Regions from separate parts of the Peribacillus sp. NPDC056705 genome, predicted to be linked through region 3. Evidence: riboswitches for the same ligand, from Rfam matches in the RefSeq annotation. Region 3 holds a riboswitch; each other region holds the start of a gene.
What was found. Region 3 has a riboswitch for thiamine pyrophosphate ahead of thiC (phosphomethylpyrimidine synthase ThiC). Riboswitches for the same ligand answer to the same signal wherever they lie in the genome.

Region 1: linked by a shared signal. The riboswitch ahead of tenA (thiaminase II) and the one ahead of thiC (phosphomethylpyrimidine synthase ThiC) in region 3 are both predicted to bind thiamine pyrophosphate.
Region 2: linked by a shared signal. The riboswitch ahead of ACFRAK_RS03775 (ABC transporter substrate-binding protein) and the one ahead of thiC (phosphomethylpyrimidine synthase ThiC) in region 3 are both predicted to bind thiamine pyrophosphate.

Annotation. Positions count from the first base shown of each region.
Region 1 is NZ_JBHTYI010000021.1:31,291-39,054, reverse strand. Features, by position in the region: gene thiS (sulfur carrier protein ThiS) at 1-159, opposite strand, end outside; gene thiO (glycine oxidase ThiO) at 174-1,298, opposite strand; gene ACFRAK_RS20120 (thiamine phosphate synthase) at 1,300-1,911, opposite strand; gene ACFRAK_RS20115 (energy-coupling factor transporter transmembrane component T family protein) at 1,952-2,728, opposite strand; gene ACFRAK_RS20110 (ABC transporter ATP-binding protein) at 2,745-4,202, opposite strand; gene ACFRAK_RS20105 (ECF transporter S component) at 4,213-4,797, opposite strand; gene tenA (thiaminase II) at 4,812-5,495, opposite strand; TPP riboswitch at 5,630-5,758, opposite strand; gene ACFRAK_RS20095 (SDR family NAD(P)-dependent oxidoreductase) at 5,894-6,640, opposite strand; gene ACFRAK_RS20090 (AMP-binding protein) at 6,693-7,764, opposite strand, start outside.
Region 2 is NZ_JBHTYI010000002.1:276,407-284,170, forward strand. Features, by position in the region: gene ACFRAK_RS03760 (amidohydrolase) at 1-1,159, shown strand, start outside; gene rarD (EamA family transporter RarD) at 1,228-2,157, shown strand; gene ACFRAK_RS03770 (protein-glutamine gamma-glutamyltransferase) at 2,227-3,054, opposite strand; TPP riboswitch at 3,345-3,454, shown strand; gene ACFRAK_RS03775 (ABC transporter substrate-binding protein) at 3,589-4,593, shown strand; gene ACFRAK_RS03780 (thiamine-binding protein) at 4,605-4,889, shown strand; gene ACFRAK_RS03785 (ABC transporter permease) at 4,886-5,668, shown strand; gene ACFRAK_RS03790 (ABC transporter ATP-binding protein) at 5,652-6,395, shown strand; gene ACFRAK_RS03795 (TatD family hydrolase) at 6,411-7,181, shown strand; gene ACFRAK_RS03800 (NAD kinase) at 7,217-7,764, opposite strand, start outside.
Region 3 is NZ_JBHTYI010000004.1:12,917-20,680, forward strand. Features, by position in the region: gene ACFRAK_RS06805 (ATP-binding protein) at 1-139, opposite strand, end outside; gene ACFRAK_RS06810 (glycerophosphodiester phosphodiesterase) at 759-1,688, shown strand; gene ACFRAK_RS06815 (zinc-dependent alcohol dehydrogenase) at 1,833-2,972, shown strand; gene ACFRAK_RS06820 (hypothetical protein) at 3,303-3,755, shown strand; gene ACFRAK_RS06825 (histidine phosphatase family protein) at 3,989-4,522, shown strand; gene ACFRAK_RS06830 (HAD family hydrolase) at 4,692-5,480, shown strand; TPP riboswitch at 5,596-5,710, shown strand; gene thiC (phosphomethylpyrimidine synthase ThiC) at 5,846-7,627, shown strand; gene ACFRAK_RS06840 (hypothetical protein) at 7,650-7,764, shown strand, end outside.

The DNA of each region.
Region 1 (7,764 bases), on a different contig from region 3:
TGACAAAAGTGTTTCACTTAGACTTTCTTTTGCCAATATTTCATCATTCAATTCAACGATCACCACTTTTTGATGTAAATCAAAGTGTTGCAAAAGCCCTGAAACTGTTGATTCATCAGCAGGAATCCTTATTTTTTCCCCGTTAATAATCAATTCCAATTCATCCACCTCCATTATGAAAAAAGAGTCTGTACCGAACGATCCAATCGAAAAGCGGACCATTCGGCATTTGTCTTCCTTTCTAAAAGATCAGCAATAAGTACACCTGTAATTGGAGAAAGCAGAATGCCATTCCTGTAGTGCCCCGTTGCAATGAAAAGTCCTTTGCATCCTGGATGTTCACCAAAGTACGGCAAGCCGTCCCCAGTTTGGGGGCGTATCCCTGCCCATGTCTTTTCCAATTCGGTTCCTTTAATCGCCGGAAGCAATTGCGTTGCCTTTTCTATTAACGTAGAAATCCCGTCAAGACTTACCTTTTGATCGAAAGTGTTCGCTTTAACCGTTGCCCCGACAATGATCCTTCCGCCAATTTTTGGTACAAGATAACAGCCATGTGAGAAGATTGTCTTTTCAAGCAATGGACGATCGGTCCGGACGGAAAAGCACTCACCCTTTACTGGATAACTGTCAAGTCCCATCCCTGATTTTTCAAGGAGAAAAGCACTCCAAGCCCCACCTGCCACGATGACATTTTCACTTGAAAATCCACCTATGTTCGTGACCACTCCCGTCACACATCCGTTTTCCGTAACTAAACCGGAGACATGAACGAATTCCTTTATGTCTACACCAAGGGCAGCTGCAGATTCAGTAAAAGCGAGCGATAGCCTAGTGGCAGAAACTTGTCCATCCTTCGGAATGAACATGGCCCCCTTAATCTCATCCGATAGAAGCGGTTCCGTTTTCCTCATTTCGGCAGTCGATAGCCATTCAGCCTCAAGTCCCGCATCTTGCTGGACTCTGATCATGTTCTTCAAATCGGCTACCTGATCATTCGTTAGCGCCACCTTAAACATGCCCTTGTTCACTAATTCGATGTCTATTCCACTTATGTCTTTTAATTCTTCCGCCAGTGCAGGAAACATCCCTCTGCTTCGGCTTGCCAATGTAAAAAGCGGGTTATCAGCATCCAACTCGGATTGTGCCCCTAACATCCCGGCTGCAGCACTGGATGCTTTACTGGCGAGTCTATCTTTTTCCAATAAAAGGACCTTTTTGCCTCGTTTGGCTAATTGAAAAGCAATGGATCCACCTATTACTCCTCCCCCAACAATGATTGCATCATATATGGAATTCATCTTATGTCTCCTTTCCCAAAGACCTCGAATATTCTTTAACGGCTTTAATCGGATTTTCAGCTTCAAGCACACCTGACATGACGGCAATTCCGCGTGCCCCCGCATCCAGTACGACTTGGCAATTGAAAGGTGTTATTCCGCCTATCGCAATTATCGGAAGATTGACATTTCTTGTGATTGCATTAAGCTCCTTAACTCCCTTAGGAGGAAGTCCGATTTTTGAATCCGTTTCAAAAACATGTCCATAAATCGCGTAATTGGCTCCTTTGCTGAATGCGGCTTTCGCTTCATCCATGGAATGGATCGAACAGCCAATATTCATCCCTGGAAAAGCTCCTTTTACGACTCCCGCATCTAAACTATGAAAAGCCAATTGCACACCAAATACTTTGTGTACCCAGGCTACATCCATCCGGTCATTAATGACGATCTTAGAAAGCGGAATCTTATTATCATGTAATAGGGTCACTGCTCGATAGAGTTCCGATGCACTCATTTGCTTTTCCCTTAGATAAAAGAAATCAACATGTTCTTGAATGTTTGAAGCGATCTCGACAAACTTTTCAATTGGCTGTTTCCCAGTAGAAATAATATGCAATTCATGTGCATTCATACTAAGAACCCCTAACTAGTAAAATTACCATCTCATAAAATCAAATAGATACTAACGGGTATTGAATCGATAGATAAAAGCCGGCCAACAGCAGGATGATAAAATACAAAATGAAACCATGATCCTTTTTTGAAAACCCAAATTCATAATAGTATGTTCGATTCCGAGTGTCTGTAAATCGCTTTGCCTCCATCGCAACCGCGATTCGGTGAGCACGTCTGATGCTTCCGGATAACAACGGGATGGAATAGGCTTTCATCTTAAAATATACAGATCTTATCCCTTTTCCCCTTTCGAAACCGCGTACCTTCATCGCGTTTCGTATCGTTTGGAACTCCTCCATCATGATGGGAATCAGCCTTAATGCCGCCATGAAACTATAGGCATATTTCGGTTTAAGCTTCACTTGCTGCATTAACGAATAAAACAAGTTCACTGGCCTTGTCGTTAAGGAAAAAGTTAATCCAAGGGCCGCAAAGAACAAAGCTCGAAAGCCCACAAGTATTCCCCTCATGAAACTTTCTTCCGTTATCGATATTAGGCCCCACTCGAACCAAAGCGTCTTACCTTGTCCGAATAATATCATTGCGGAAGAGGTGGATATAAAAATGAAACAAAAGGGAATCGATAAAAGTAAGATTCGTTTTATCGAATGCCCGGTAAAAAACAAAAATAAAAGTAATACGCCAATGGTGATATTCATCATATAATTCAGGTCATGAATGAATAACGCCACGATGCATAACACAATCAGTACACCAAGTTTAACGCTTGGATTAATTCTATGGAGCCATGTTTCTGTATTTGAAACATTCATCTACATGACACTCCTTTTAAAGTGATAAAACTTCAGTCTCCAAAAATCCGGCCTGCGCAATGTTTTCATCACTTATTACGTTTCCGTCCTTAACCATCCAGATCCTGGTAGCAAAGTTTTTTGAAATATGATCGTCATGAGTTACCATGATCACTGTTATTCCGCGCCTTCGATATTCCTCAAACCATTCCAGTAATGCAAAGGTATTTTTCGAATCTTGGCCAAAGGTCGGCTCATCCAGGAGAATGATTTTTTTATCTATTACGATTGAAGCAGCTACGCTTAGGCGACGCTTTTGACCCATTGATAATTGAAACGGATGTTTATCCCGATGTGCCATAAGGCCGAACACTTTAAGCAATGTGCGGACCCTCTCATCTATTTCTTGTTGAGGCCGTTTGTCAATCCGCAATGAATAGGCAATCTCTTCATATACAGTATTTGCAACGAACTGAAACTCAGGATTCTGAAAGACAAACGTCATATGATTTGTTGGATTTTTCACCCTTTTAATGGGGGTCCCCATTAATTCATACTTACCATCCGTTTTTATGAACTGCATCAGTGCTTGCAAAAGTGTGCTCTTTCCCGCGCCATTTTCTCCCCTGATTACAATCCATTCCCCTGAATGAACCTTCAGCTCTTCAATCTTGATTTTTTCCTCTTTATTCCGAAAACCGCTAAATCCTTGCACATGCATAAGGAGTGAATCATCTGTAAATTGGTGTTCACGAATGGGTGCATGCTGATTTACATATTCATCCCAAACACCTGGAAACCATATTCCATATTCTTTCATTTCATTTTTATATTGTGAAAGAATGGTGTCTCTTGGACCATCAGCCATGATTTGACCGTCATCATTAAAAAGCACGATTCGATCGATGAATTCTAAAACATGGTCAATTTTATGCTCGACGATTATAACCGTTTTGTCTCGACCAACTTCCTTCAACAAGTCCCAGATTTCTTTTGTTCCTTCCGGATCAAGCATGGCGGTTGGTTCATCCAAAAATATCACTTCTGGTTCAAGGGCCAATACTGAAGCGATTGCCAGACGCTGTTTCATCCCGCCTGATAATGTTTCTATACTTGTATGGCCTAGGTTCAATCCTACTTTACGGAGATGATATTGGATTTTCCCTTTCATTTCACCTTTAGGGACGGAAAGATTCTCAAGGACGAAGGCGATTTCCTCATCGGCAAATGGCATGCAAAACTGACTATCAGGGTCTTGAAAAACATACCCCCATGAAGAAGGGCATTTCATTTCTTCAACTTTCATCGGGACTTCGATGGAATTCGGAATCAATCCGCTTAACACTTGCAAAAGAGTGGACTTACCACATCCTGATGGTCCCAACAATAGTACCTTTTCTCCTATATCTAACGATAAGGATAGGTCCTTGAAAACCAAAGATTCATCACCGGGATATTTCATTCTTAACTTCTCAACTGAAATGATTGGTTCCATGGCCCTCAACCTAATTTTGATCCAGTTCTGCATAATCTTTATTTGAAACCGGACGAACAAGATTAGTTACTCCAGTCGCTTCCAAGACTTTAACTAGATAATAGGCAGTCACACCTGCAAAGAAAATGGAACCCACAAACCTCGCTATCATGAATAAAGATAGATTCCAAGTAGAAAGCGCACCAATTTCCCCGTATGCAAAATCCATTAGTACGGATGCAAAGCAGGAAGCTACCGCAGCTAAAACGGCCACCGACATATTGAATTTTTTATATTTGAACCCCATGAACACCAGTTCCGCGAACAAACCTTGGACCACCCCATATAACAGTACGGTCAGCCCCCAAGGAGAACCTAGAAAGAATTCCCCGGAAGCTGCAGCAATCTCCGCCAAAAGTGCCACACCCGGTTTCCGTAAAATTAAAAAGGCGACGGGACCAGCTATAAACCACATTCCATAAATAAGTTGATCCAGATGTAATCCTAATGGTTTAACAGAATAGTAAATCGAACCCCAAAGGATATAAACGATTCCAAATGCTACCGAAATCACGATCGTGACTAATATATCCGTTAATTTCAATCCTTTTTTCATTATTTCATTCTCCTTTATACTTCCAGTGTTTCCTGGTGCACAGGCCATGTCTCTAAACGATAAGCCATTTCCCAAAATGAGTATTCATATTGGCTGCTAAGGATAAAATGCTCTTTCATCCTCTCCTTATCTTCGTCCGTTACTTTTTCAGCAATCTCATCAAGCCTCGCAATTTGTTCTTCCACCAAAGTGCGGAACCACTCTCCTCCGTACGCCGCTATCCATTCTTGATAAATCGGCTCTTCGGGTATGCTACCTTGCAGCTTTTCACCTATTTCATAATACAGCCAGTAACACGGCAAGATGGCTGCAATAACATCACCTAAATGTCCCGAATAAGCTGCACGATACATATGGGAAGTATAAGCATAAGCAGTCGGGGCGGGTTTGAAATTTTGCCTTTCTTCTTTTGTGATGCCTAATCTCTCAGAAAAATTCTCATGAAGCTTCAACTCCGCTTCATATGTTCCTTGTGCATGGCCGGCAAGCCTGCTTGTTGTATGTAAATCTGTAGCTTTGACTGCCCCTAAAGCTTGAACCCTGGCAAAATGAGATAAATAATAGGCATCTTGCATGACATAAAAACGAAAACATTCCAATGGCAATGTGCCATCTCCTATTCCTGCAACAAACGGGTGATTAAAACTAGCTTCCCAAATATGGTCAACTTCCCGACGGATTTCCTCTGAAAACTTCATGTCCATTACCTCCAAATAGTATTTTTCAATGAATCTTACAGAAAAAAACTTTTATCACCCCTTTTTTTGCAAACAAAAAACCACTTTCTTAAACGTAAAGAAAGTGGTTGTACTTGAAAAAATACAGAAACGTATCGTTCCAGACCCCACTTCCCTACGCTGGTATAAACCAGATCAGGTTCTAAGGGTCTTAAAGTCATACTCTAATCTCAGCTTCTGCGGTAAAATCAACTTTTACCTATAAAGCACCCCTAGTGGTACAAATTGTATATTTAATTTTCATTTGCCTTTATATTAACACGATAAATCCAATTGTCAAACGTATTAGAAAAAGTTTTCAACCTAATGCTTTAAGTTTACTAGCCTTTCAATCTTGCATAACCACCCAACTATATTGATTAGACCATAGTTAATCCACCATTTACGGAAAGTGTTTGCCCCGTAATATACCCTGCATCTTCCGAAACGAAATAGGCAACAGCACTGGCAATGTCCTCTGGTTGAGCTAGCCGGCGAAATGGAATCGCTTTTTCCAAGGCACCTGCTATACCTTCATTGTATGAGCCTATTTCTTGAAATAGGGGCGTATCTGCAGGACCTGGCGCAATACAATTGATGTTGAGTTTGTGACGTGCCATTTCTCTTGCTATCGTTTTTGTGAAGGCAATCACCCCTCCCTTAGCAGCCGAATAAACTGCCTCTCCACTTGATCCTACTCTAGCTGCATCAGATGCAATATTTACTACCTTTCCATAACCATTTTCAATCATGAGAGGTAAAATTTCCTTGCAAGTATGGATCTGCCCAAGTAAATTAATATCGATAATCCTTTTCCAAGTGCTAGGATCGCTTTTTAAAAAAGGTTCCACCTTATCCCAGCCTGCATTATTAACCAATATATCTATTTTATGATAATGATTCACTGTTTCTTCAACGGCTTTTTTAACACTTTCTAATTTCGTTACATCACAATGGACCGCCCTGGCTTCAAAACCCGAATTTTCGATTAAAGAAACCGTTTCCTCAGCATTTTTATGATTTATATCAGCCACGATGATGTTAAAATTGCGAGAAGCCAATTTTTTTGCAATCTCTCTGCCAATTCCGCTTCCGGCACCGGTAATAAATGCGATTCTTTTATTCATCGTATTTCCCTCCACTTTCACCATTTAGTCAATATGGATTTATTTAAACTGCTTATATCTTGTCGACTAACTTTTCATTTATCATTTCCCGGAGCCGGAATTTCTGGATTTTCCCGCTTGCCGTACGAGGAAAGTCATCCATTATTTCAAGAAGTTCAGGCCAATATTGTTTGGCCAAACCCTTTTGCGAGAGAAATTCCTGCATGGAATCCATCGTGATCGGGCTCTTCCCCGTTTTCATGCTGATACATGCACATGCTTTTTCCTGAAGACGGGCATCTGGAACTGCAATAACCTGAGCGCTAGAAATATCCGGGTGTTCATACAATACATTTTCTACATAAGCGACTGGAATATTTTCACCGCCACGTATGATTATGTCTTTGTTTCTTCCAGAAATTCGAATATATCCTTCTTCATCAATGAATGCCCGATCACCGGTAATGAACCATCCGTCACTATATACAGCTAAAGTATCCTCGATCCGTTTAAAATAGCCGACAAAAAGAGCCGGACCCCTTACTAATAAAGAGCCTTCTATATTCGGGGCACAGACCTCCCCTTCAAAATCTACGACCTTTAGTTCCATTCCCGGAAACGGAATTCCGTCGGTATTCGTCAGTTTTTCTTCTGGATCTTCAAGTCTCGTCAAGGTTACCAAGCCATCTTCCGTTTGACCCCACCCTGACAATATCTTGAACGGGACTTTTTCCATGGCTTCCTTTACTAAATGCCTGGGAATCGGGGCACCTAAAGCTACGAAGACTCGTAGCGAATTAAGGTCATACCTTTCTATCCCCTCCATTTGAACCGTATCCTGCAGAAAAGGAGTAGCTCCGGCCGTAAACGTTATTTTCTCCCTCTCTACCCATTCAATAAACTCTTTCGGATTCCAAATGTCTTGATAGACTCCCGTACCTCCAATATGTGTAGGGAGCCTAACTCCATAACCAAAACCTGTTTGATGGGCAAACGTTGACGCCATGAAAAGAACATCATCAGATGTTAAATGTAAGCGATCAATCCAATAATTCGTTGATATACAAAGAGTATTATGGGTATGCATAACTCCTTTTGGACTTCCTGTGGTTCCCGAGGTAAAGATAATTTCAGTCACATCATTG
Region 2 (7,764 bases), on a different contig from region 3:
GGTCAATTCCCGCGCCCTATTGGAAGCGGATATTAAAGAAGATATAAAAGAACCTTCAGGCGGGGTGGTCTGCCGTTATCCTGACGGGCGTTTAAATGGTTTATTTAAAGAAAGTCAAGCGCAGAACTTTATTTTAGACAGCCTTCCCGGGATTGATCAAGAGTATATCGAAAACGCGCTCATAGAGGCCATAGAAGACGCATATAAGCTAGGTTTGACTGGGGGGCATACCGAGGACCTTTATTATTACAATGGCTTCATGCCGACATATCAGGCGTTTAAATCGGTTATCGAGGACCGGGAAATGGCCTTTCGCGCCAATTTGCTCGTCCATCACGAAGCGTTTGAAGACATGCTGGCAGCAGGAGGCGGCTATCAGAAAGGTACGCGATATATCAAATTTGACAGCATGAAGATATTTACCGACGGCTCCTTGGGCGGACGCACAGCTCTGTTGAGCGAGCCTTATGTAGATCAAAAGGATACGAATGGAGTCGCGATATTCACTGAAAACGAGCTTCAGGAATGGGTGAAAAAAGCAAGGGATGCCGGAATGCCGATTGCTGTACATGCGATTGGCGATCTCGCTTTTGAATACGTCCTGAATGCAGTAGAGGCCCTCCCGCCGAAAATGGGGCAGAGGGACCGGCTCATCCATGCTCAGATTGTCCGGCCGGAGCTGTTGGAGCGGGCGGCAAAGCTGCCGGTAATTTTTGATATCCAGCCGGGTTTCGTCCCGTCCGATTTTCCGTGGGTGGAAGAAAAGGTTCCAGCCGATCTACTGGAATCCTCCTATGCCTGGAAAACCTATTTGAAGTTGGGCATCATTTGTGCGGGAGGGTCGGATGCACCCATTGAACCATTAAATCCAATTTTGGGCATTCATGCTGCTGTCACAAGGATGAAAATCAACAGCGAGGACCCGACCGTATATGGCTTGGGCGAAAGGCTTTCCGTGTACGAGGCCTTCTCACTGTATACAAAAGGGAGCGCTGCAGCAATCGGCAAGGAAAAGCACCGAGGTGTGATCAAAGAAGGGTACGATGCCGATTTTACCGTATTTAATCTGGATGTTTTTGCTGTGGCGCCGGATGATCTCCTACAAGCAGAGGCGGTCATGACGGTCATCGATGACAAAATCATGTATGATAAAAAATAACAGTTGCAAAAAAAGAAAATTATTAGATGGAATTAGATAAAGGAATGTAAATGGAAAGAAGGCTTGTTATGAAAGTGGATGAACAAAAAGAAGGGGCAATCTATGCAGCCCTTTCTTACATGATGTGGGGAGTCGTGCCGATTTACTGGAAGTTCCTTCAGGGAGTCGGTGCAACAGAAATTTTAGCTCAGAGGGTATTATGGTCTTTCGTGTTCATGCTGGTTTTATTGATGTTCATGAAAAAATGGCAAGCGTTTCTTGATTATGTCAAAAACATAATGGGAAATCCCAAACTCTTTACGGCATTACTAACGGCGTCACTGCTTGTTACAGCTAATTGGGGAGTGTTCATCTGGGCCGTTAACTCAGGACGGATCCTCGACACGAGCCTTGGATATTATATCAATCCGCTAGTGAGTGTACTATTGGGAGTGATAGTCTTAAAAGAAAAACTGAGCCGGGCCCAAATCATTTCATTCCTGCTTGCAGGAATCGGAGTCTTGATCCTTGGCATTCATTTCGGCACCATCCCGTGGATCTCTCTTGTTTTGGCCATGACGTTCGGATTATACGGTCTGGCAAAAAAAATGATCAAGGCCGAATCGGCGATCGGGCTGACACTTGAAACGATGATGGTAACGCCTCTTGCCCTGGGTTACCTGATATACTTGATGAACCAATCCGAAATGCAATTCTTTACAGAGGGAAGCACAAGCTTGCTGTTGGTGGGCGGCGGGATTGTCACGGCATTGCCTCTTTTATATTTTGCGAAAGGGGCTGAGAAGATCCCGTTATCGATGCTTGGGATTTTTCAGTATATCGCTCCGACCTTATCTTTATTGATCGGGGTATTCGTCTATCATGAAAGTTTTACCAAAGCACATCTTTTAGCCTTTTTGTTCATATGGTCAGCCTTGGCTGTTTATACATTATCCATAACGAAATGGGGTCAGGCAAGTGCCCGCAGGTTCAAAGGCAAGGGGAATATTGGTGCGTGAATAACAAAAAATGCTGGGAGATTTCTCTCCCAGCATTTTTTTATGCCGGTATAGGGGAAAATGCCCGGGTCATGAAAGGTAAAAACTAGAACCTATTTCTGATACAATACAATTGGAAAGGCTGACAGGACTGTGATCGGACTTTGCACGTGGGATATTTTGTTGGAATTGACTATAGAAGGAACTATCCAGGAAAATGATATGATTTGTCAGGAATGCTGATATGGTGGCGAACGGCTTTCTATTGCTATTTAATTCATCGATGATTCCCTGTGAACTGGTAATCCCGATCCCGTGGCCATAAAAGAGGTCTTTTCCTAATAATATGGCATTTTCACCTTGCCATTCAGGAGTTGCCTCGTCGTGATCAGGGTTTTTGAAGTAAACGCAATCACCTGGTGAATAATCCCTTCCTTTATGAATAATGAGTTCCATATTTTGTGGAGGGTCCCAGTCATATAAAACTAGGTTTGAAAAAAGGTCGTCGAAATTCCTAGGGCCGATCAAATCCAAAATGCCCTTTAAAAAAGTGATGACTATTGCAGTCCCGCATTCAAAAGCATAAAGCCTTCCATTTATGAAAATGTCAACGAGTGCAGCATGAGGGAGAACCCCTGGCTGAAGGGTAAAGGTGCCATCCTTTGAAAGGTGCCAATATTGTTTATTGGATTCCGATTCCTCAAGTGTGGAAAATTCTGCATCACTTTTATCCAACGCAATAGCTGCCGCAATGACCCGGTTCCTCAGTTGTATCTCGAAATTAAACATTCTAAAGTTCCGATATTCAAAAACGTTGGAATCCTCCGCCAGCAATTGGACAATTTCAAGTGATTTAGCAGATGCTACTCCTGGTTGGATTTGACTGACATCTAACCGTTTGTGATTAATCTTTATCATGATCATATCCACCTTTTACTTATGAAATGAACGGTTTATAAAACCGGTAAACAAAAATGTTTACATATAATTCTCATTATATGAATGCAAGCTCTAAATTGACTATTTGGAACGTGACAGCCGAGAATGATTGGAATGAAAAGAGGCGGGATTTTTTTGCTTTCATTCCAAAAGATGTTTTGCTAGAATTCCTAGAGTGCAGGAATACCCTTCCGATTAGCGGGAAGAAGCAAATTACTATTCCTTTTTCCCCATGAATTGATATAATGAAAGAGAAAAGTTCATATGTGCGAGAAATGTAGGGGGGCCAGTACTGCTGGCTGAGATTGCATCCTTTAGATGCTGACTCTTTGAACCTGATCTGGATGATGCCAGCGGAGGGAACATATTATTACTGACTTTCTGTTTTGTATGTTAACGTCCGAATCCATCTTCGGGCGTTTTTTGCTTTTCCATCCAGTATTTGAATAAACCCTGGAGCCCCATTATGGTTCCGGCATATGGATCTTATATGATGTGTAGGAGGATAATGACTTGAATAAATTCTTGCCACTGTTAACTTCGTTGTTCCTTTTGGCTGGATGCGGTGCAGGCGGAACTAATGAAAAAGAAGAAGCATCTAAAAATGAAGGAAATGAAAAATTAAAAAAAGTATCGGTCGTGCTCGATTGGACACCGAATACAAATCATACTGGATTGTATGTAGCCAAGGAAAAAGGTTATTTTAAAGAACAAGGTCTTGATGTGGAAATCATCATGCCAGGTGAAGCCGGAGCTGATAAGCTTGTCGCTTCAGGGAAATCTGAATTTGGCGTGAGTTACCAGGAGGGCATAACGCAGGCCCGCGTGCAGGGCGTGCCAATTGTTTCGGTAGCTGCCGTCATCCAGCATAATACCTCGGGATTCGCTTCACCTGAGGCAAAGAACATTAAAACTCCCAAGGATTTTGAAGGGAAAACGTATGGTGGATGGGGGTCTCCGGTTGAGAAGGCCATCATTGATTCACTCATGAAAAAAGAAAATGCCGATGTAAATAAAGTGGATATAGTCAATACAGGAGACACGGATTTTTTCACTTCTGTTAAAAGGGATATAGATTTTGCCTGGATTTATTATGGATGGACAGGCGTTGAGGCTGAATTGCGTAATGAAAAGCTTAATATGGTTTACTTAACCGAATACTCTGATAAGCTTGATTACTATACGCCTGTATTGACTACGAATGAAAAGATGATAAAAGAAGATCCGGAGACTGTTAAAGCATTCGTACATGCAGCTTCGAAAGGGTACCAGTTTGCCATCAAGAATCCAGACGATGCAGCGGACATATTAATCAAATCTGCACCGGATCTTGATGCAAAACTAGTGAAGAAAAGCCAGGAGTGGCTTGCAGACAAGTATCAGGATGATGCTCCGCGATGGGGTGAGCAAAAGCTTGCAATTTGGAAGAATTACAGTGATTGGATGACTGAAAATAAGCTTCTTGAAGGTGATTTCGATCCTGAAAAGGCATTTACCAATGAATTTTTACCAAAATAGGAGGAAATACAATGGCCAACTCATTAATTAGCATACAGATCATTCCTAAAGGGGAAAATGTCATCCCCATGGTCGATGAAGCAATCAAGATCATTGAAGAATCAGGTGTCAAGTATGAGGTTCACCCGCTTGAAACGACAATGGAGGGTGAGCTTTCCGAACTTTTTGCCGTGATAGAAAAAATGAATGTAAGAATGATTGAAATAGGTTCGCCGAATGTCATTTCCCAAGTGAAAATATTATATCAGCCAAGCGGGATTACGATGGATACGTTAACGGAGAAATATCGGGCATGAACGGAAGGGGAATTTGGAAGAAGGGGGCTCCCTTCTTTCTTTTATTATTGTTGCTGATAGTATGGGAGTCAGTGACAGTTTTATTGAAAGTCGAAGAATGGCTGTTACCGGCTCCATCGGCCATTTTCATTGAAGGAATTGAGTCGTCCCGCACTCTTTACGGACACCTTATATCCACAACCGAGCTTGCGTTGTCGGGTTTTTTTATTGGAAGCTGCATCGGCTTATTGATTGCGGCAATCTTACACCTATTTCCAGGTGTGAAGGATGCGGTTTATCCTCTGCTCATACTATCACAAAATATACCCATCATCGTTTTGGCGCCGCTCTTGGTGATCTGGTTTGGCTTTGGCATGCTGCCTAAGTTAATAGTGATATCGCTTGTATGTTTTTTTCCGGTTGCGGTTGCATCATTGGACGGTTTTCGCCAGACACCATACGAACTTAAGCATTACTTCAAGATGATGGGAGCGGGAAAAAACCAGTTATTTTGGAAGCTGGAACTTCCTCACTCAATCCCGTTCATTTTCTCCGGCCTGAAAATTTCGGCGACCTATAGTGTAATGGGGGCGGTTATTTCGGAATGGCTCGGGGCAAAATCGGGGATTGGTGTTTATATGACTCTCGCTTCCTCAGCGTTCAGGACAGATCGAGTGTTTGTTGCCATTTTCATCATCATGGGCATGAGCCTGATCTTTTTTGGAATCATCACTTTCCTGGAGAAATACGTAGTTTCTTGGAAGAGAAAGGAGGGGAAAAGGGATGAATCTGGAAATTAAAGACGTCTCCTATTCTTTCGATGGTAAACAGAATATATTGGAGAATATGAACTTCCATGTGGATGATGGGGAATTTGTCACGATCCTTGGGCCATCAGGCAGCGGTAAAAGTACATTGTTCCACTTGATTGGCGGCATTTTGAAGCCAGATCAGGGAATCATTTCACTGGGTGGCAAAAAGATAAATGGCTTAAAGGGCCATATCAGCTATATGCCTCAGCAGCCTTCCCTTTTACCTTGGAGGACGGTAGTGGAAAATGTTTTGCTTGGAAGTGAACTCGCTGGGGTCAGAGATAAAGAAAAGGCAAAATCCCTTTTGATGAAAGCCGGATTGGAAGAGTACGAGAAAGCATATCCGCATGAATTATCTGGAGGCATGAAGCAAAGGGCCGCATTCATCCGGAGTATCTTAAGTCCACAGGACTTGATGTGCCTCGACGAACCCTTTTCTGCCTTGGATGAACTGACAAGATTGCAAATGCAAAAATGGCTATTGTCGGTTTGGGAAGAAAATCGGAGGTCGGTGCTATTTGTTACACATAGCATAGATGAAGCGGTTTTCCTTTCAGATAGAATCTATGTGTTATCAGCAAAACCGGCTGCTGTCATCAAAGAAGTGGAAATTCCATTTCCAAGGCCAAGAAGTGAAGAACAGCTTCTTAGTGATGAGTTTTTTCATTTGAAGAGAGACTTATATGCAGCACTGAAGCCAACTATTTCTACTTAAGGGAGGCGATTGAACTTGAGGATCATCGACAGTCATATCCATTTGGACCGGTATGACGTTGTTAAGCGGAAGCAGATTCTGACTGACATGGAAAAGGTTCATATGGAATCCTTGCTGACTGTTTCCATGAATTTGGTTTCTTCGATTAACAATTATCAGCTCTCACTGAAGGATTCACGAATAAAGCCTGCCTTTGGTTTTCATCCAGAGCAGCCGCTCCCAGGTGATGAAGAAGTGAACGAACTTTTGAACTGGATGCGGGAACATCATCAAGATATGGTTGCCATAGGTGAGGTTGGGCTGCCCTATTATTTAAGGCAGGAAAATCCCGATATTGATAAGTCAGCGTATATAGCGATACTGGAGAGGTTCCTGACCTTAGCTAAAGAGGTTGAAAAGCCGGTTATCCTTCATGCCGTACATGACGATGCACCCATCGTTTGCGACCTTTTGGATAAGCATCAAATCACAAAGGCACACTTTCATTGGTTTAAAGGCGATATCCGGACAGTCGAAAGAATGGCCGAAAAGGGCTATCGCATTTCGATTACACCTGATGTTTGTTATGAGAGGGAAATACAGGAATTGGTTTCGGAATACCCACTTAAGCTGATGATGATTGAAACGGATGGACCATGGCCGTTTGAAGGGGTTTTTAATGGGAAATGGACCCATCCCGGCATGATGCATGACAGTGTGCGCCAGATTGCTTCGATTAAAGGATTGCCGATTGAGGATGTCTATGAAATCCTTTATCAAAATACGAAAGATTTTTATCATATTTAAAGGTACCGGTTACCATACCCGGTACCTTTTTTAGTTCATAGAAAGGTCCTTTTAACCTTTTCCCAAAAGGAATTGTCTTTTAATTTAACAGTCTTGATGACTTTACCGCTTAACCGGACCTTTACTTTTTCGACATGATTGATGCTTAGTGCTTCATTGTCCATTCCGATGATCGGATAGCTTGGTCCGTTTTCTTCAAGGTGGACGGTCAACGTCTTATCACCGCTTAAAATAAATGAGGAACCTAGGGTCCGATATGTATTATTATTGACGGAAGCAAGCTCGCTCACTTGAAAGCAAGGGAGGAGGGGATCGACAACGGATCCATTGACCGATTTATTATAGGCGGTGCTTCCAGTCGGAGTCGCAATGATGATTCCGTCCCCGCGAAAAGTTTCAAAATGGAGTAGATCGATGAAGATATCCATGATGAACGTTTTGGTGATGGAAGACCGGATACTGAGTTCATTAAGGGCATAAAAGGAGGGTTGATCGTCCAACTGGATAGCGATGGTTGGGTATTTACGGACCTCGATTTGCTCTTTTGTCATGGCATCGATCATTTTATCACTGTCTTCCAAAT
Region 3 (7,764 bases):
ATATCATCGCGTAGGGATTATCTTTCCAACTTATAGGTGATACAGAAATCCCAACTAATAGTAAAAGGGATATCATTGCCATGAATGCTTTCAGTATAAATCGGTGTTTGTTTTGATAATATTGATAATTTTTTAACATAATTCCCCTTAATATTAATATTCTGTTTGTTTGTTTAATAGTAATATGATACTAGTTTTTTGTAAATCAGAAAAAGATAGGTGTTGCCATCGATAGTTTTTCTATATAGTACCGGAAGGGGAGGTCAAGGAGTTAGGAACATATCTATCCATGCGCACTTAGTATGTCAACATTGGCACATCTGATCTAATATATGGGTTTTATTGGGTTTGTTTTTGGTTTAGTATGGATGTGTAAGACTTAAAGAACAAGCCCTATTGGGGATGAACGATAAAGAAATCGTTAAAGACCGCGAAGAATGGAGTTAAGTAATGAGATTTTGGAAATATTTGGTTGCTTGTATTTGGGTGACTGTTTTTTTCTACTATTTCAATATGTACATGCCAAGAAACTTTTTATATTTTCTTATTGGATTACCAGTATCCATGTTTAGCACATTTTTCATTTATGATTTTTTTAGAAAAAGAGGCTTTTAGCGGATTTATGAATGCACGGGGGTAATTGTTTGATAGGTTATTTTACTCATTTTTACTAAAATATGATTTCTTTACATTATATTAGCTGTAGATTCACATTCCCCTTCTAAAATGATGGTAATAATAGGAGGGGGAGAGGGAAAATGAAAACGAATATAAAGAAATTCGGCTTTTGTATGATGAGTGCGGCCTTTATATTGCAAGCTACTTCCATGGGGGCATCAGCTGCAAATGGAAGTCATTCCAATTCATCTATTTATGAGAAGAAAATCGTGAATATTGCACATCGGGGAGCTTCTGGCCATGCACCTGAACATACCATTCCCGCTTATCAATTGGGAGAACAAATGAAAGGTGACTACATAGAAATCGATCTTCAGATGACCAAGGATGGAAGATTGATAGCCATGCATGATGAAAAGGTGGATCGTACAACGAATGGTACAGGTCTGGTGAAGGATTTAACGCTGGCAGAAATCAAGAAACTGGATGCCGGTTCATGGTTCAATGAACAATATCCGCAATTGGCAAAAGAGGTATATGAGGGGGTAAAGGTTCCCACTCTTGAAGAAGTCTTTAAGAAGTTCGGAAAGCAGGCCAATTACTATATCGAAACAAAGTCACCTGAAGTATATCCAGGAATGGAAGAAGAACTTCTGCAGGTTCTCGAAGAATATAAAATGGTGGATTCAAAAGGCCGTACCAAGAATGTATTAATACAATCGTTCAGTAAAGAAAGCCTTATGAAGGTTCATGATATGAATCCAAAGTTACCGCTTGTACAACTCTATTCTTATAAGAACCCAGCAACCATTTCCGATGAAGAATTGAAATCCGTTAAGGAATATGCAATTGGCGTTGGCCCGAACTTCAATAAGGTTGACGGACAATATGTGAAGATGGTTCGCAGTCATGACCTTCAATTCCATCCATATACAGTAAATGATAGAGCGGATATGAAAAAGGCTCTTGAATGGGGTGCAACGGGGCTGTTCACTAATTATCCTGATGTATTCAGCGAGGTACTAAGAGAGTACAAACATGATAGTCACAATGAAAATGGGAATTTATAAGGTTACTAAATAATTGCTTTATATGTGAGTCCCGGTTTTTCCGGGGCTTTTTTTGTATTGAAGGGCAAATTGGGTGGTCTTAGGCTTAGCGGTAGTTTTTGACGGGTATATCAAATGTATTAAAAATATTTTAGGAGGTTGATTATGAAAGCTGTCACTTTTCAAGGAGCAAAAGAGATACAGGTAAAACAAGTTGAAGATCCGAAACTGCAGCAAAAGGATGATATCATCGTACGAGTGACTTCAACGGCTATTTGCGGATCCGATCTCCATATATATCAGGGTGCTTTGCCCACGCATAAGGATTATGTCATTGGCCATGAACCGATGGGCATCGTTGAAGAAGTGGGTCCGGAAGTAACGAAGGTGAAAAAAGGGGACAGGGTTGTCCTGCCTTTTAACATATCTTGTGGGCACTGTTATTATTGTGAACATGATATGGAGAGCCAATGTGATAATTCCAACCCAAATGAAGCGGTGGATACAGGCGGATACTTTGGTTTTACGGAACGATATGGGAACTATCCAGGCGGGCAGGCAGAATATTTAAGGGTCCCATATGGAAACTTCATGCCGTTTGTCATACCAAAGTCATGTGAACTTGAAGATGAAGCACTATTGTTCATGTCCGATGTGCTGCCAACCGCATATTGGAGTGTAGAGAATGCTGGCGTCAAGAAAGATGATACGGTAGCGGTACTTGGCTGTGGGCCGATTGGCTTGATGGCTCAGAAGTTCGCTTGGATGAAAGGCGCAAAAAGGGTCATTGCAATCGACAATCTTCCTTATAGGCTCAATAAGGCAAAACAGATGAATAAGGTTGAGGCGTATAACTTCGACGAGTATAACGATATGGGCAGCTACATTAAGGAAATCACTTCAGGCGGGGCCGATGTGGTCATCGATTGTGTGGGGATGGATGGCAAGAAATCAACGATCGAGGCGATTGAGCAAAAGCTGAAACTTCAGGGCGGAACGTTAAGCGCGATCGAGATTGCACTTAACGCCGTACGTAAATTCGGTACGATCCAACTGACTGGCGTATACGGATCCAAATATAATATGTTCCCATTAGGCAATTTATTTGAAAGGAACATTAACCTGAAAATGGGGCAAGCACCAGTCATTCACTACATGCCAAAACTTTTTGATGAAATCACGGATGGAAAGTTCGACCCTACGGAAATCATATCTCATAAAGTCCCTCTCGAAAAAGCGAGTGAAGCTTATCAAATTTTTAACGATCACGAAGATGAATGCATTAAAGTGGTGTTAAAGCCTTAATCTTAAGCTTATAAAAATTCCAATGCATGGAGATGCATTGGAATTTTTGGATATGTTCGCAAATAGGTAATGGTGTATTATGGATAAACGTATAAAATGGGTGTGAAATATGAATGGTAATTATGCCTTTGAACGGAAGAAATCAGGATTACACTGATTTTTTCGGAAATGTTACGATTGACCCTTCAGATGATGAAGGAGCATATGACTCAAAAAGAAGAGTTGATTTAATAATTAGATGCATTGCCAAGTGAACTTGAATAAGGGTTTTGGGTAATGAGATGGAGTATTTTTATTATATAATGATAGTGACAAAAGGAGGATGTATGGATGGTATATAATTCGGCAGCAGAACTTTGTGAAGGGTTTGGGTATCCGCCCGTTCACGTTAAATTGACGATAGAGATCGTCGATAAGAGATTGGGACCTGTAACGGCGGAAGCAGAGATTGCCATTAAGCCTGTTAAGTCAAAGGAATATCTAGAAGTATTGGTGGAAGAATTGGAATCGGAGCATATCTTTGCTGATGAAAATGGCAGTATCTATGGCAGCTTCGGCATCGATCAAAGTATCCAGATATATGATGAAGTCCTGGCTACAATTCCGTTCGAAGAGTTAATAGGAAAGGAAAATTGGAAAGAGATAATAGAGGAATCAATCACTGTGGATAAGCTAAAGGAACAACTGGGGAAATCCCTCAATGATTATCAATTCAGTGATTTGAGCGGGAAATATAAATTCAGGAAAAGATGTACGATAACGGAACTTCAATTCATAGAATAAACCAAAACTGGAGAAGGCGAAATGCTTTCTCTTTTTTTGATGCCATCATAATCAAATGCTGATAGTGAGACAATCCGTAAGAGTTTTTAGACATACACAATGTCAAGAAGAGATCAGTAAGGTTTTTTATGGTGCACCATACATATTTTTATGGTTTTACATAGGGTAATATATTGATAAGGACTTTTACAAGAAAACGAAATGTATATTTTAAAAGTTAAAAAGGAGAATATATGAAAATTGGTTTGGTACGGCATTTTAAGGTGGCACATGAATTTCCCACTGGGAGACCTGTTACGGCGGATGATATGAGGCAATGGTTTGAGGACTATGATGCAGCGGATATCATTTACGGAACGACTTTGTTTGGTGTGGAGGAATGGCAGGAATGTTATTGCAGTGATATGTCGAGAGCTGTCAAGACAGCGGAACATATCTATCCAGGTACGGTTCATCGGATGGAGGAGCTGCGGGAAATACCTTCCCCTCCACTTAAAGGAAAGGTTAAGCTGCCGTTCATCCTTTGGGCAATCTGGATCCGCTGCTGCTCGGTAATCAACAAGCAGACAAGGGCGGAAATTAAGATCGCTGAGCGAAGGATCAATAAAGTATTGGATGAGGTCTTAGCAAAGGGGGACAGGGATGTTCTGATCGTGAGTCATGCCGCCCTCATGGTATATATGAGGAAAGAGCTGATACGACGGGGGTTTAATGGTCCAAAGTTCAAGATTGCCAGTAATGGAAAGCTTTATGTATTTAAAAGATGATAAAGGGACTATATTAGGTTTCCTACCAGAAGGGGTAAGTCATTTTTGCTTATTTTAAGAAAGAGGAAGGCATTTTCCGAATAGTTATTCTTTTTTTATTGGTTGTGGTTTATTATTGTAATAGTGTAATTTCTACGAATTCAATAATAGGGGAAGAGGGGTGGACATTTTGCTGAAGGCAGTTTTTTTTGATTTAGATGATACATTACTTTGGGATCAGAAAAGTGTAAAAGAGGCTTTTGTGGCCACATGCGAAGTGGCTAAGGAGAAATATGGCCTGAATGTCGTCGAGTTTGAAGAGGCTGTGCGAAAGGAAGCACGTGAGCTTTATTCTTCTTACGATACATATGCATTCACTCAAATGATCGGAATCAACCCATTTGAGGGATTATGGGGAAACTTTCAGGATGATCATGATGAATTCCGGAAGATGGCCGGGATTGCACCGGCTTATCGGAAAGAAGCGTGGACGAGAGGTTTGAAGGCATTAGGGATCGATGATCAGGAATTCGGGCTTGAACTGGCAGAACGTTTCCCGGCCGAGAGACGCAAAAAGCCATTTATCTATGAAGAGACCTTCCGTGTTCTCGATGAATTAAAAGGGAAGTACAAATTGCTATTGCTTACGAATGGATCTCCTGAACTGCAAAATACCAAACTTGAAATTACCCCTGAACTGGTTCCTTATTTCGACCAAATCGTGATTTCAGGCGCTTTTGGACGAGGTAAACCAGATGCCTCCATTTTTGAGCATGCTTTGGAAATCATGGAGCTTGATAAGGATGAAGTATTGATGGTCGGAGACAATTTAATGACCGATATCCTTGGAGCATCACGGGTAGGCATAAAGTCAGTTTGGATAAATCGCCATGATAAGGAACGGAATGAAGTGATTCCGACCTATGAAATCAAGCATTTAGAGGAGCTTTACCCAATTCTTGAGAGCTTGGGGAATTAATTAATGGCACTCTCCAAATAACAGATTTTGGAGAGTTGTAATGAAAATATTAGGTCTTTCAAATTATTTACAGAATGAAAAGGGTGATATATAGTTACCCTGTAATCAATTAAATTATTCAGACTAGGGGTGTCCAATAAAAGTTGGGCTGAGAGAGAAGCGCATAAGCTTCTTAACCCTCAGGACCTGATCTGGTTCATACCAGCGTGGGGAAGTTAGAATCTACTAAACAATGACATTTCAATTGGTCATTTCTGTAGTCATACTAACGTTAGCCGGGTCTTAAATATGAGATCTGGCTTTTTCGTGCGAAATGGATTGGATTTTGTCCTTTTTAAATGAACTTAAAAAGGAGAAATGAAATCATGATGAGTAATTCTGTAAATGACATGAACGTTTCAATTATGTCCAGTTTTGCCGGGAGTAAAAAAGTGTATGCTGAAGGATCTAGACCCGATATTAAAGTACCTATGCGTGAAATTAAGCTAAGTCCGACTACAGGGTCATTCGGCGAAGAAGAGAATCCGCCTTTACGAGTTTATGACACAAGCGGTTTTTATACGGATTCAGATTATCCCATTGATATTCGAAAAGGTCTGGCCCCGATTAGACGAAGCTGGGTTCTGGAACGGGAAGATGTTGAAGAGTATGATGGCCGTGAAATAAAGCCCGAAGATAACGGGTATAAAAAAGTTGAGTCACAATCCAATGCCGAAGTTTTTCCGGGTTTGAAAAGAAAACCATTGCGTGCAGTGAAAGGGCAAAACGTGACCCAGCTCCATTATGCCCGTAAAGGTATCATTACTCCAGAAATGGAGTTCATTTCGATCAGGGAAAATGTGGCCCCTGAGTTTGTAAGAGAAGAGGTAGCTAGCGGGCGGGCTATCATTCCGGCAAATATTAACCATCCTGAAAGTGAGCCCATGATCATCGGACGTAATTTTCATGTGAAAATAAATGCGAATATTGGGAATTCGGCTGTAAGTTCATCGATCGAAGCTGAAGTGGAGAAAATGACTTGGGCTACACGATGGGGTGCAGACAATATAATGGATCTTTCCACCGGGAAGAATATTCACACGACCCGGGAATGGATTATCAGAAATTCACCTGTGCCAGTTGGGACGGTTCCGATATATCAAGCATTGGAAAAAGTGAATGGAGTCGCGGAGGATTTAAATTGGGAAGTTTTCCGGGATACATTAATCGAGCAGGCTGAGCAAGGTGTCGATTACTTCACCATACACGCTGGTGTCCTTTTGCGATACATCCCCATGACAGCCAAGCGAGTTACGGGAATCGTTTCCCGAGGGGGCTCCATCATGGCACAATGGTGCTTGGCCCACCACCAAGAAAGTTTCCTCTATACTCACTTTGAAGAGATTTGTGAAATCATGAAGGCGTATGATGTCTCTTTCTCATTAGGTGACGGCCTTCGTCCTGGATCCATTGCAGATGCAAACGATGAGGCACAATTTGCTGAATTGGAAACACTTGGGGAACTGACGAAGATTGCTTGGAAGCACGATGTTCAAGTCATGGTGGAGGGACCTGGTCACGTACCGATGCATTTGATTAAAGAAAATATGGATAAGCAGCTGGAAGTCTGTCAAGAAGCACCATTCTATACCCTGGGACCATTGACAACGGATATAGCTCCTGGATACGATCATATCACTTCTGCGATTGGAGCTGCCATGATTGGATGGTTTGGAACTGCCATGCTTTGTTATGTGACACCGAAAGAGCATTTGGGACTTCCGAATAAAGAGGATGTTCGGGTAGGGGTCATAACTTATAAAATTGCGGCCCACGCAGCTGACCTTGCTAAAGGCCATCCGCATGCAAGAAAACGGGATGATGCCCTTTCGAAGGCTAGATTCGAATTTCGTTGGAGAGATCAATTCAATCTTTCCCTCGATCCTGAAAGGGCGGTCGAATATCATGATGAAACTCTACCGGCTGAAGGTGCCAAAACAGCCCATTTCTGTTCAATGTGCGGCCCGAAATTCTGCAGTATGAGAATCTCCCAGGACATCCGTGATCTGGCGAAGGAAAAGGGTCTGGGTTTTGAGTCGGTAATCGATGAAGGGCTTAAAGAAAAAGCGAATGAATTCAGGAAAACGGACGGGGAAATCTATCAATGATTCCGACGAGAGGGAGAATTCGATGAATCGGGTAATCCAGATAAAAGTTGAAATGAAACAGTTGGAAACTCAATTGGAACAGCTGAAAAGAGAGCTGAACATTTTTCGGGAGAATTGTATTCATGAATTTGTAAAGC